3 regions of the Mesorhizobium ciceri biovar biserrulae genome follow, and region 2 is predicted to be linked to each of the others. Evidence: predicted binding sites of a transcription regulator. Region 2 holds the regulator's gene; each other region holds the start of a gene.
What was found. Region 2 encodes LexA, which represses DNA repair genes until DNA is damaged. Its sites were predicted from a motif close to TGTTCNNNNTGTGTTCNG; they were not measured.
Positions count from the first base shown of each region.

Region 1: a site for LexA is predicted at 2,322-2,339, ahead of A4R29_RS07840 (PA0069 family radical SAM protein). Genes of this name have one in related genera too.
Region 3: a site for LexA is predicted at 1,654-1,671, ahead of recA (recombinase RecA). Genes of this name have one in related genera too.

Region 1 is NZ_CP015064.1:1,767,481-1,771,928, forward strand. It holds gene A4R29_RS07835 (ribonuclease HII) at 239-940, opposite strand; gene A4R29_RS07840 (PA0069 family radical SAM protein) at 1,093-2,247, opposite strand; gene A4R29_RS07845 (glycosyltransferase) at 2,397-2,921, shown strand; gene A4R29_RS07850 (hypothetical protein) at 3,065-4,039, shown strand; gene moaB (molybdenum cofactor biosynthesis protein B) at 4,060-4,448, opposite strand, start outside.
Region 2 is NZ_CP015064.1:2,949,360-2,953,807, forward strand. It holds gene A4R29_RS13600 (ComEC/Rec2 family competence protein) at 1-1,600, shown strand, start outside; gene lexA (transcriptional repressor LexA) at 1,594-2,334, opposite strand; gene kynU (kynureninase) at 2,745-3,992, opposite strand; gene kynA (tryptophan 2,3-dioxygenase) at 4,070-4,448, opposite strand, start outside.
Region 3 is NZ_CP015064.1:2,544,469-2,548,916, forward strand. It holds gene A4R29_RS11570 (pseudouridine-5'-phosphate glycosidase) at 1-429, opposite strand, end outside; gene A4R29_RS11575 (carbohydrate kinase family protein) at 504-1,448, opposite strand; gene recA (recombinase RecA) at 1,729-2,826, shown strand; gene alaS (alanine--tRNA ligase) at 3,119-4,448, shown strand, end outside.

The sequences.
Region 1 (4,448 bases), 1.2 Mb from region 2:
CAACCCGGCGGCTTTTTTGTTGCGGCGCTGAAGCTGCCAATCTCCCCCCTCGTGGGGGAGATGCCCGGCAGGGCAGAGGGGGGCGTGAAGGAACGCTAACCTTTGTTGTCCTAAGGTCTATCGGGACAAGCCTGAGGGCATAACTGCAATCGATTGAGAGGCCGGCGGGACAGCGCCCCCCTCTCTCCTACCGGACATCTCCCCCACAAGGGGGAGATTGGCTTGTCGTCGTCGTCGCTCAATCCAGCCCGGCGAAGCTCTCTTCTTCCACCACGTCCACCTCGGCCCCACCCAGCCGGAATGGCGCAAACGACACGCGGTGCAGCCGCGCCACCGGGCCATGCGCTTCGATCGCGGTGCGATGGCGAACCGTGGCGTAGCCCATATGGACTTCGAACCCGTAGCGGTCGTGATGGTTGCCGCAGCCGCACATCATGCGGTCGCGCATCACCTTGGCGACGATCGAGGCGGCGGCGATCGACTGCGAACGCTGGTCGCCCTTGATCAGCGCGCGCCCTTCACAAGGCAGTCCCGGCGGCACGTCGCGTCCATCGGCAAGCGCAAGCTTCGGCCGGACCGACAGCCCTACCAGCGCGCGCCGCATGGCTTCCAGGCTTGCCTTGAGGATGTTGCTGCCGTCGATGCCCTCGGCGCTGATGGAGGCCATCGAGACCGCCTGTGCGGAGCCGAGAATGCGCAGGAACAGGGCCTCACGCTGCAAATGGCTGAGGCGTTTGGAATCGTCGAGGCCGTCGGGAATGTTGGCGGGATCGAGCACCACCGCTGCGGCGACCACCGGCCCGGCCAGGGGGCCGCGGCCTGCCTCGTCCATCCCGGCGACCGGCCACAGGCCCTCCGCCATCGCCTTCGTCTCGAAGGAGAAGTCGGGCTTCTCGATGATCTCAAAGAGAGGCGGAGAATCAGAACGCGCGCGAGCCATGTTGCGGCGAGGTTCGCATCGGCTCCGATTCTCCGCAAGTCCCTCCGGGTCGGGTGGGGCGCCGGACCGGGAGGGCACCGTCTGCAGGCCGGGGCAGGCCGGACGGGATTCTTGGTGCGCGACGGATCAAACCATCGCGACGAATTGTCTCTTCAAAGCAGCGTCAGTTGCACCTGGTCTTTCCCGGCGGCAACGAACTGATCGGTCCGCAGCGTGCGCCGTTCGGCATTGAGACCAAGCCGCTTGGCTGTGATCTCGAAGCGCCGGCCGATCTGCCAGGCATAGGGACCGGCGCCCTTCATGCGCTTGCCCCATTCCGAATCGTAGTCCTTGCCGTCACGCATGGAGCGGACAAGCGACATCACATGGCGGTAACGGTCGGGATAATGGCGCAGCAGCCAGTCCTTGAAGATCGGGCTGACCTCCAGCGGCAGCCGCAGGATCACATAACCCGCCTCGCGCGCGCCGGCCGCACGTGCCGAATCGAGGATGCGTTCCATCTCCGGATCGGTCAGGCCCGGAATGATCGGAGCCACCATGACCGACGCCGGAATGCCGGCATCCGAAAGCTGCCGGATCGCTTCCAGCCGCTTGGTCGGCGTCGACGCGCGCGGCTCCATGGTGCGCGCCAGCATGCGGTCGAGCGTCGTCACCGACAGCGCCACCTTGGCGAGCCCTCGTTCGGCCATGCGCGACAGGATATCGATATCGCGCGTCACCAGGGCGGACTTTGTCACGATGCCGACCGGATGGCCGCGCGCTTCCAGCACTTCGAGGATTTCGCGCATGATCCGGTATTGCTTCTCGATCGGCTGGTAGGGGTCGGTGTTGGTGCCGATGGCGATGGTGCGCGGCTGATAGCTGTCCTTCGAAAGCTCCTTGTCGAGCAAGCGCGCCGCATCAGGTTTGGCGAACAGCTTCGATTCGAAATCCAGACCCGGCGACAGGCCCATGAACGCGTGCGTCGGGCGGGCAAAGCAATAGACGCAGCCATGCTCGCAGCCGCGATAAGGGTTGATGGAACGGTCGAAGGAAATGTCGGGCGATTCGTTGCGGGTGATGATGGTGCGCGGCTTCTCGACCTGCACTTCGGTCTTGAAGGGGGGCAGTTCTTCCAGCGAATTCCAGCCATCGTCGAACACGTGCCGGCTGACTGGCTCGAATCGGCCGGACGGGTTGATGCCGGCCGACCTGCCGCGGTTGCGGTCCGGGCGGACACGCATGCCGCTCTGCTCGACCATCGCATTGGCCATCTCGGCTCTTCCTGCTCCGAAAGCTGCAATGTCGGCGCGCACGATCTGTTCCATTTTCGCCCGCTCCCAGGGACTGTCCGTGTTGTGTCGAATCGCTCTGTTCATGAAATTATTCCTATTTCATCGATGAGAACAAAGCAAGAACTTTCTATGGTGCGATGCAAAACTGGCGCTGTCCGGCGCTTTCCGCTATTCGGCTAAGGATGCTCAGTGTTCTCATCGAAACCCGCAATGACGAGGAGGGCCTCGCCCGCACGCTCGCCTCGCTGATTGGCGGCGCGGTCGAAGGCGTGGTGCGTGAAGTCATCGTCTGCGACACAGGCTCCACCGACCAGACGCATCGTGTGGCCGAGCATGCCGGCTGTCAGTACGTGACCGGCGGTGTCGCTGCCGGCATCCGCCAGGCCAAGGGGGATTGGTTGCTGCTCCTGGAACCGGGCGCGCGGTTGGTGGAGGGCTGGATCGATGAGGTTGTCGCGCATACGGCCAGGCAGACCATGGCCGCACGATTTTCGCGCACGCGGGCCAGCCGCACGCCATTCCTGGCACGGGTCTTTTCGGGAAACCGCGCCCTGGCCGACGGATTGCTGATCAGCAAGCGTCAGGCGGCGGCCGCGGCCAAGAGTGCCGGCAGTGCTGAGGCCATCGCCCGCGGCCTCGCAACGAAGCGGCTCGACGCCGAGATCTGGATGGCGCCCGCCAAGCAGGAACGCCGCTCCTCGACATGATTTTTTGCAACTGCTCAGGCCATTGTGCATTGCACAAAATCTGACGCGGGGTTAGCTTCCGTTCAAGCGGGAATTGGGTTTGGGACATGCCGAGTGGCGAGCACCGATGCGGCATCGGTGGTGCTCTCATAGCCGAGGACCCAATGAAGCTTTCAACCCCCGACACATCCGGCGCGGCCAGTCTCGAGGCTATTGCGCGCGACGGCAGTCTGTTGCGACGCATCGCGGTGCGCATTCCGACCTATCTCAAGGACCTGCGCGAAAACCCCGCCTGGCTGCCGATGTTCGTGCTGGCGCGCACAATGCCTGGACGCCGCATGCATTGGCTGGGCGCAAAACGCGCCCGCCCGGTCGCCAATGCCGGGGATACGATGTTTGCCGGTGTCGAACGGGGAGCGGTCGTCGATGCGTTGCGCTCCGACGGGCTGTTCTCAGGCCTGGTCCTGCCGCCTGATATCCATGAAGAGATCGCCGACTTCGCCGGGCGCACGCCTTGCTTCGGCAATTTCGACCGCCGTCTCGAATTCATGCCGGGGGAACATGCCGAGGCCGAGAAACGCCTTGGCCGCTCGCTGCTCAGCGGGCATTTTTTCGAGCGCATCCTCGACTGCCCGGCGGCGCTTGCCATCCAGCGCGATCCGCTGCTTCTGGATATTGCCGCGCACTATCTCGGCGGCCAGGCAAAACTGATCACGACGCGCGTCTGGTGGAGTTTTCCAACCGGTGCCGCTTCGGATGCCGACAAGAACCTCGCCTCGCTCGGCAAGTATCATTTCGACCTCGATGATTGGCGCATGCTGAAATTCTTCTTCTACCTCAAGCCGGTCGACGCCGACACCGGTCCGCATGTCTATGTCAGGGGCAGCCACAAGCGCCGCAGCCTCAAGCACCAGCTCACGCTTCTGGTTGGACACCCCGCGCAACAGGTCCTGGATGTCTATGGCGAGCAGAGCCCGGTGACGCTGACCGGCGAGGCCGGTCTCGGTTTCGTCGAGGACCCTTTTGGCTTCCATATGGGCACCGTGCCGGCACGCACGCCGCGACTGATGATGGAAGTCGGCTTCGGCGTGTCGCCGCCGTCGCGCCGGCGGTTTCATGGCGAACCGGTCATCCGCTGAGAGCGACGCTTGCCTCGGCTTTACGGAGCTGATTTGCCGCGCCGCAAATGCTCGTCCAGGCGCGGCATGATCTCGACGAAGTTGCACGGCATATGCCGGTAGTCGAGCTGTGCCTTCAGGATGCCGTCCCACGCGTCCTTGCAGGCGCCTGGCGAACCCGGCAGCACGAAGACGAAGGTGGCGTTGACGACGCCGCCGGTCGCCCGGCTCTGGATCGTCGAGGTGCCGATCTTGTCGTAGGAGATCCGGTGGAACACTTCCGAAAAGCCATCCATGCGCTTTTCGAAGATCGGCTCCAGCGCGTCCGGCGTCACGTCACGCCCGGTGAAGCCGGTGCCGCCGGTGGTGATGACGACATCGATATTCTTGTCCCGCGACCACGCCAGAACCGTGTCGCGGATTTTTTCCC
Region 2 (4,448 bases):
CAGCGTGGAAAATGCCCGTGAAGGCATTGCCGACCATATCAGGGCGAGCGTCGGCGGCGCCGAAGGCGAGATCGCCGCGGCGCTGATCGTCGGCGTGCGCGCCGGCATTCCCGATGACATCAATGAGGCGATGCGACGTACCGGCATCTACCACATCATCTCCATTTCGGGACTGCACATGGCTCTGGTCGCCGGCACCATCATGGGGTTGCTGCGCGGCGCCTTCGCCTTGTTTCCCGATTTTTCCGCGCGTCGCCCGGTCAAGAAGTATGCCGCTGCCGCCGCACTGTTCTCGATCGCAGCCTACCTCGTCATCTCAGGTATCGTCGTCGCCGCCGAGCGCAGCTTCATCATGCTGGCAGTGATGCTGATTGCAGTTCTGTTCGATCGAGCAGCACTCACCATGCGCAATCTGGCGATCTCGGCGATCGCCGTCATCGTGGTGTCGCCGCATGAGGTGGTCGGCCCGAGTTTTCAAATGTCGTTCGCCGCGACCGCGGCTCTGGTCGGCGCTTATGCCGGCTGGGCGGATCACCGCGCGGGAAAAGCAAGACCGCCGCCGCCGAAGCGATCCTTGCCCGGGTTCCTGACACGAAAATTCCTGCTGGCGGCAATCGGTCTGGCCATGACCTCGATCATCGCCGGCAGCGCCACGACGCTGTTTGCCATCTGGCATTTTCAGCGTGTGTCGCCGCTCAGCCTGTTCGCCAATCTCGCGGTTATGCCGATCGTCACCGTCGTCATGTTCCTGGCCGTCGCCAGCGCGCTGCTGATGCCTTTCGGATTGGATTGGCCAGCTCTCTACCTGATGGGCAAGGGCCTGACGATGATGATCGCCATATCGGGCTGGATCTCCGAGCGTTCGCCTGTCGATGGGGTCGGGTTGATTTCGCAGCAGTCGGTCCTGCTGGTGGCCATTGCCCTGGTCATCGCGACGATGGCGACGACATGGCTGCGGCTCGCGGCTCTGCCATTCGCGTTGGCAGGCTTGCTGACCGTCTCGGATACGCGCACGCCCGATGTGCTGATCTCAGAAGACGCCCGGCTGGTGGCGTTGCCGATCGGTGGCGGTGAGCTTGCCGTCAGCCGGCAACGGCCGAACGAATTCACCGTCGACAACTGGAAACGCGCGCTGACATCGGAAACCATCGTCGTTCCGGAAGTGTTCGACAACAGCGATGGGCAATTCGACGTCGCGGATGCCGTTGAGCTACCGCCGGGATCGCCGTTCTATTGCTCCTCAGGCGTTTGCGTGGCCAGGCACATGTCCGGTGCGATCATTGCCTATGTCGAGGACCGCAAGGACACCTGGAAAGCCTGCGGCTTCGCCGAACTGATCGTCGTCAAGGACGCCACCGCCTATGACGCCTGTCACAACCCGCTGGTTCTCGTCATCACCAAGCGGCAACTGGCTCGCAAAGGCAGTGCCGCGGTCTTCTTCGATCGCCAATCGGCGACCACGCCGGCGACGATCAGCTTCGCGGTGGACAGCCCATATCGGCCCTGGCACACGCAACGCAGATACTCTCGCGAGGCGAGGGGGCTGGCACCCTTCAAGAAACCCGAGAAGCCAGTGGTCAACCCACAGCCGTCTCAGTAGCGACGGATCAGGCCGACGAGCTTGCCTTGCACCTTGACCCTGTCCGGCCCGAAAATCCGTGTCTCATAGGCTGGATTGGCGGCTTCGAGGGCAATCGAGGCGCCCTTGCGGCGGAACCGCTTCAGCGTCGCTTCCTCTTCATCGACCAGCGCCACGATGATCTCGCCGGGGCTGGCCGTGTCGGCGTTACGGATGATAACGGTGTCGCCGTCGAAGATGCCGGCCTCGATCATCGAATCGCCCTTGACCTCCAGCGCATAGTGCGCGCCGCCCATGATCATGTCCGGCGGCACCGAAATCGAATGCGTCTGATGCTGGATGGCATCGATCGGCACGCCGGCGGCGATGCGACCCATGACCGGGATCGAAACGGCAGAGACCGCATCGTCGTCATTGCCGGGCGAAGGCATCCGCGAAGGCGCCGGCTTGATCTGCCGGCCAAGAGCACCACCCTGACCAAGACTGCCCTGGATGACGCTTGGCGAAAACTTCTTTGCCGCATTGAGGCCTGGCGCGATCGAGTCCGGCAGCCGCAGCACTTCCAGCGCGCGGGCCCGATTGGGCAGCCGGCGGATAAAGCCGCGCTCCTCAAGGGCCGTGATCAGCCGATGAATCCCGGATTTGGAGGCAAGGTCGAGCGCCTCCTTCATTTCGTCGAAGGATGGCGGAATGCCGCTCTCCTTCAGGCGTTCATGGATGAACATCAGCAGTTCATGTTGCTTGCGTGTCAGCATGGCGGCCCCCAGGTTCCCTGAAACCAGAATCGAAAAACAAACCCAGAACAAACACTATCTGTTCCAGTTGTGTTCTGCAACCGTTTAAAGTTTAATGAATTTGTTAAGGCTGCTGAAATTATTTGGCGCTTGCCAGCGGGTTACGATCGACGGGCGCCACCTTCGGCAATGCGCCTGCTCACATTGAAATTGTTATGGTTAATGACCTGTGGCTTATCCTCTACCAAAGCTTGGCATTATCTGTCGATCGACCTCGACAAGGGGCGATTGCAACCTTCGGGACGTTCGTTGGCCGTGAACGAAACGGAGCCAAAACGCCAACGTCAGTTGGGCATTTTGGCTGGAAATTCAGCTCTCCGTTATTTGCCAGGCAGTGAGGGCAGCGACGGCGGATCGCCGGGATCGGTGCGTCAGGTAACGGCTTCCTTGACGGCGAAACGCTGGTCCTTCCATGCACCCGTGCGCAGAATGTCTTCCAGAACCTCAACCGCCAGCCACACATCCTTGTAGCTGACATAGAGCGGCGTGAAGCCGAAACGGATGGTCGACGGTGCGCGGAAGTCACCGATCACCCCGCGCTCGATCAGCGCCCGCATGATTTGATAGCCGTGGACGTGAAGGAACGACACCTGGCTGCCGCGCCTGGTCGCGTCGCGGGTAGTCTCCAGCGCGAGACCGTAGGCGCCGCACTTGGCTTCGACGAGCTGGATGAACAGTTCTGTCTGCGCGACGCTCTTCTTTCGCAATGCCGCCATGTCGACGTCGCTCCAGATGGCAAGCGCGCCTTTGAGCGCCCGCATCGACAGGACCGGTTGCGTACCGCACAGAAAACGGCGGATGCCGGTGCCGGCAACATAACCCCGTTCGAAGGCAAAGGGCCGCGCATGGCCCCACCAGCCGCTGAGCGGCTGGCTGATATCGCCGTGGTGGCGCTGCGCGGCATAGATGAAGGCCGGCGCGCCCGGACCGCCGTTGAGGTACTTGTACGTGCAGCCGACAGCGAAATCGGCATTTGCCTGATCGAGCTCGACGGGCAGGGCGCCGGCGGTGTGGCAGAGATCCCAGACGATCAGCGCTCCGGCCGTATGAGCCCTGCGCGTCAGCGCCGCCATGTCGCGCAGTTCACCCGATTTGTAATTGACGTGGTTGACCAGCACCACCGCCACGTTTTCGTCGATCAGCTCTTCGATGGTCGGCGCGTCGACGCCCGCGAGGCGCAGCAGGACGCCATCCCGGGTCGAGGCCACGCCTTCGGCGATGTACAGGTCGGTGGGAAAACTGTCACCTTCGGCGACGATGGCTGACCGGCCGGGCCGCATCTCCATCGCTGCGTGCAGCACCTTGTAGATGTTGGTCGATGTCGTGTCGCAGACAACGGTCTGGCCGACCGCGGCTCCTATCAGGCGTCCGAGCTGGTCGCCGAGTTCGATCGGCATCTCGAACCATCCGGCCGTGTTCCAGGCTCGGATAAGATCTCGGGCCCATTCCTGCGTCGCCGCCTGCTGCAGCTCGCCGAAAACGGCATGAGATGCTGCCCCCAGTGAATTGCCGTCAAGATAGATCACCCCCTCCGGCAGAATGAAACGGTCGCGCATGGCCCGCAGCGGATCCGTGGCATCCATCGCTTCGACTGCGGCGAGATCAGGAATTCCACTCATGGTCAGTCCCCGGTTGTTCGCGAAGGGTTTCCGCCACAGAGCGTCCCTTCAGTGAGCCTGTTCTCATTTCGATGATGTCAGAGCCGGGTGCGGACCGTCCACAGCTCCGGAAACAGCACGACCTCGAGCATTTTCTTCAGATACGAAGCGCCCGACGTGCCGCCGGTGCCGCGCTTCAGACCGATGATTCGCTCCACCGTGGTGACGTGGTTGAAGCGCCAGCGGCGGAAATAATCCTCGAAGTCGACCAGCTTCTCGGCCAGTTCGTAGAACATCCAGTAGCGCTGCGGATCGCGGTAGATAGCCTGCCAGGCGACCAGGACCTCTTCATTCTCGGTTCGCGTCTCACGCCAGTCCGTGCGCCTGGCATCGGCACCGATGTCGAATCCGTGGCGCGCCAAAAGCAGCAGCGCTTCGTCGTAGAGCGATGGCTCGGCCAGGATGGCTTCCAGCTTT
Region 3 (4,448 bases), 400 kb from region 2:
GTCAAAGCTCTTTTCGGCGCCCTTGTGCACACCGCCGATGCCGCCGGTGGCGAACACTTTTATGCCGACAATATGCGCCGCGATCATGGTGGCGGCGACCGTGGTGCCGCCGGTGCGCCCTTGCGCCACCGCAAAACCGAGATCGGCGCGCGACAGTTTCATGGCGTCGCCCGTCATCGCCAGCGATTCGCGCTCGCCGTCCGAAAGCCCGATCTTGATGCGGCCGCCAACCACGGCGATCGTCGCCGGCACGGCGCCGCCATCGCTGATGATCTTTTCGACATCGGCCGCCATGGCGCCATTGTCGGGGTAGGGCATGCCATGGGTGATGATGGTGCTTTCCAGCGCCACCACCGGCCGGCCGTCGGCCAGGGCCTGCGCCACCGGCGCGTGGATGTCGATGAAGGGGCGGGCGGTCTCAGGGGTCATGAAGGTCTCCTATCCGGAATGCGGCGCGTCCGTCGGACGCTCGGCAACATCGCGGCACTATGAATTCGCCGGTCTCATGCCACTTCCCTGGCATCCGGCACAAGAGCCAACGCTTCCGCGAAGCTCGCCGCGGTGAACTCCGGAACGGCGGCGGCGCTTTCGATGGCAAGCGTCGCCCCGGCAATGCCTTCGCGCAGAGCTGCCCGCAGCGGCAGTCCGCGCAGCAAGGCAGCGACCGTTGCGCCCGCCAGCGCATCGCCGGCGCCGGTGACGTCGGCGACCTTTCTTGGTGGCGGCGGCAGGATAGAGAAGGCGCCGGCTTCATCGAAGCCCAGCATGGGCCCGCCGCCTGCCGTCACCACGCCGCTGACGAGGCCGCTGCATCGCAACCCGTCGACCACCTCGCGCTCCGTGGCATTCGCGGCGACGCCGGCCAGCGCCATGGCCTCGCGCCGGTTCATGAAGACCAGCGAAAGCTCCTTCAGCACCGGTAGCAACCGCACCACCTTGGCCGGCGAAATGGCAATCGCGAAAACCGGCTTGCCCGCGGCGAGCGCGACCAGCCGTTCCAGCGCCGTCGTCGGCAGATTGGCGTCGCAGAAGACGGCATCTGCGGCAGCGATCACCTCCCGCACCCTGGAGCGCCTGATCTGCTTGGGAAACGCCAGGTCGTAGAGCGCCATGTCGGCAAAGCCGACGATCAGTTCGCCTTCGCTGTCGATCAGCGCCGTGTAGCTCGGCGTCGTGCGGTCGAGGAAAACCGCCGACAGGTCGGCAATGCCTGCCCCGGCGATGGCTCGCGAAACGGTGTCGGCAGCGGCATCGCCGCCGCGAACCGACATCAGCGACGCGGAGACGCCGCGCCGCACGGCACTGCGCAAGGCGTTGAAGACGCCGCCGCCGACATCCTCGCGCATCGTGCCCGGATTGGAGGCGGCGGGCACGTAGGCGCCGGACACCTGGCCGCGCCGGTCGATATGGGCGCCGCCTACGGCCAGTATTTTCGCGGATTTCAGCATGCCGGCGATATGACCTTTGTTATTCCAGCCGCACAAGCGCTAGGCTGTGCGACCGAGCTTCGCATGCAAGGCGGCGATTCGGCAGGTCGAAACAACCGAGCCGTCTGGCCCAACGTGCGGTGCATTCCCGATCGAATCCTTGGACAAAAAAAGAACAAATCCGGATATTGCTTGTTTTTCAGTTATTTGGTCCCTCTTGCCAAATGAGAACAAAAAAGGTACAAATAGGCAGGGATTACGGATTGTCCGGCCTTCATTGACGACCAAGGGGTGATGTATCATGGCTCAGAATTCTTTGCGGCTGGTAGAGGACAAGGCAGTGGACAAATCAAAGGCTCTGGATGCGGCGCTGTCGCAGATCGAGCGGGCTTTCGGCAAGGGCTCGATCATGCGGCTCGGCGCCAACGAGCAGGTCGTCGAGATCGAAACGGTGCCGACCGGCTCGCTTGGCCTCGACATCGCGCTTGGCGTCGGTGGCCTGCCGCGCGGCCGCATCATCGAGATCTACGGGCCGGAAAGCTCGGGCAAGACGACGCTGGCCCTGCACACCGTGGCCGAAGCCCAGAAGAAGGGCGGCATCTGCGCTTTCGTCGATGCCGAGCACGCGCTTGACCCGGTCTATGCCCGCAAGCTTGGCGTCGATCTCGAAAACCTGCTGATTTCGCAGCCCGACACCGGTGAGCAGGCGCTGGAAATCTGCGACACGCTGGTGCGCTCCGGCGCCATCGACGTGCTGGTGGTCGATTCGGTCGCGGCGCTGACGCCACGTGCCGAAATCGAAGGCGAGATGGGTGATTCGCTGCCCGGCCTGCAGGCCCGCCTGATGAGCCAGGCGCTGCGCAAGCTGACCGCCTCGATCTCGCGCTCCAACACCATGGTCATCTTCATCAACCAGATCCGCATGAAGATCGGCGTCATGTTCGGTTCGCCCGAGACGACGACCGGCGGCAACGCGCTGAAATTCTACGCATCGGTGCGCCTCGACATCCGCCGCATCGGCTCGGTCAAGGACCGCGACGAAGTCGTCGGCAACCAGACCCGCGTCAAGGTGGTCAAGAACAAGCTGGCGCCGCCCTTCAAGGTGGTCGAGTTCGACATCATGTATGGTGAAGGCGTGTCCAAGACCGGCGAACTGGTCGATCTCGGCGTCAAGGCCGGCGTGGTCGAGAAGTCGGGCGCCTGGTTCTCCTACAATTCGCAGCGTCTCGGCCAAGGCCGCGAGAATGCCAAACTGTTCCTGCGCGACAATCCCGACACCGCACGCGAGATCGAGCTGGCGCTCCGACAGAATGCCGGGCTGATCGCCGAAAAGTTCCTTGAGAATGGCGGCTCCGAAGGTGGCGACGACGGGTTCGAGGAGGAATCCGGCGCGATGTGACAACTCGCGAGGTCGGCCGGAGTTCGGCCATAATCGCATTCTATTATCTCGGGCTTAAGTAATCGAGTTCCGCGTTAATGCGTTTTGAAACCGCCGGCCCAGTGCCGGCGGTTTTGCGTTTCGGCGGCGAAAACAGGCCGGTTCGAACGGCCGGCAAAGGCCGTGGATTGGACCAATTCCGTGTTTCTGGACAGGGTGAAGCGCGGCGGCTAAAAGGCCAAGTCCTAATCTTCTAAAACGCAGAGCCCATTTCCGCCGGTTTGCCGGCGGCCCTTCCGAAAAGGCAGCATTCATGAGTGGCGTGAACGAAATCCGGTCGACATTTCTCGACTACTTCCGCAAGGAGGGGCACGAGATCGTCGCGTCGAGTCCGCTGGTGCCGCGCAACGACCCGACGCTGATGTTCACCAACGCCGGCATGGTACAGTTCAAGAACGTCTTCACCGGCCTGGAGAAGCGGCCCTATTCGCGCGCCTCGACCGCCCAGAAGAGCGTTCGCGCCGGCGGCAAGCACAACGATCTCGACAATGTCGGCTACACCGCGCGTCATCTGACGTTCTTCGAGATGCTCGGCAACTTCTCCTTCGGCGACTATTTCAAGGAGCGCGCCATCGAGCTTGCCTGGAACCTGATCACCAGGGAATTCGGGCTGAGCAAGGACAAGCTGCTGGTCACCGTCTATCACACGGACGACGAGGCGGCCGGCTTCTGGAAGAAGATCGCCGGTTTTTCCGACGACCGCATCATTCGCATCGCGACCTCGGACAATTTCTGGGCGATGGGCGACACCGGACCCTGCGGGCCGTGCTCGGAGATCTTCATCGACCGCGGTGAGCACATCTGGGGCGGCCCTCCCGGCAGCCCGGAGGAAGATGGCGACCGTTTCCTGGAATTCTGGAACCTGGTGTTCATGCAGTATGAACAGGTGACGAAGGAGGAGCGCATCGACCTGCCGCGCCCCTCGATCGACACCGGCATGGGCCTGGAGCGCATGGCCTCCATCCTGCAAGGGGTGGAAAGCGTCTTCGAGACCGATCTGTTCCGTCACCTGATCGACGCGGCCTCGTCCGCGATCGGGCATGGTCCCGACAAGGAGACGGTCGCCTCCTACCGGGTCATTGCCGATCATCTGCGCTCGTCCTCCTTCCTGGTCGCCGATGGCGTGCTGCCCTCGAACGAAGGCAGGGGCTACGTCCTGCGCCGCATCATGCGCCGCGCCATGCGTCATGCGCAGTTGCTCGGTGCCAACGAACCGCTGATGTGGAAGCTGGTGCCGGCGCTGGTGCGCGAAATGGGCCAGGCCTATCCGGAACTGCTGCGCGGCGAACAATTGATCACCGAGACGCTGAAGCTCGAGGAGACCAGGTTTCGCAAGACGCTGGTGCGCGGCCTCGGCCTGCTTTCCGAGGCGACCGAAACGCTGCATGCCGGCGACATGCTGGATGGCGAGACGGCCTTCAAGCTCTACGACACCTATGGCTTCCCGCTCGACCTGACGCAGGACGCACTGCGCCAGCGCAGCATCTCGGTCGATATTGCCGGCTTCACCAACGCGATGGAGCAGCAGAAGGCCGAGGCGCGCAAGCATTGGGCCGGGTCCGGCGACGCCGCCACCGAGACCA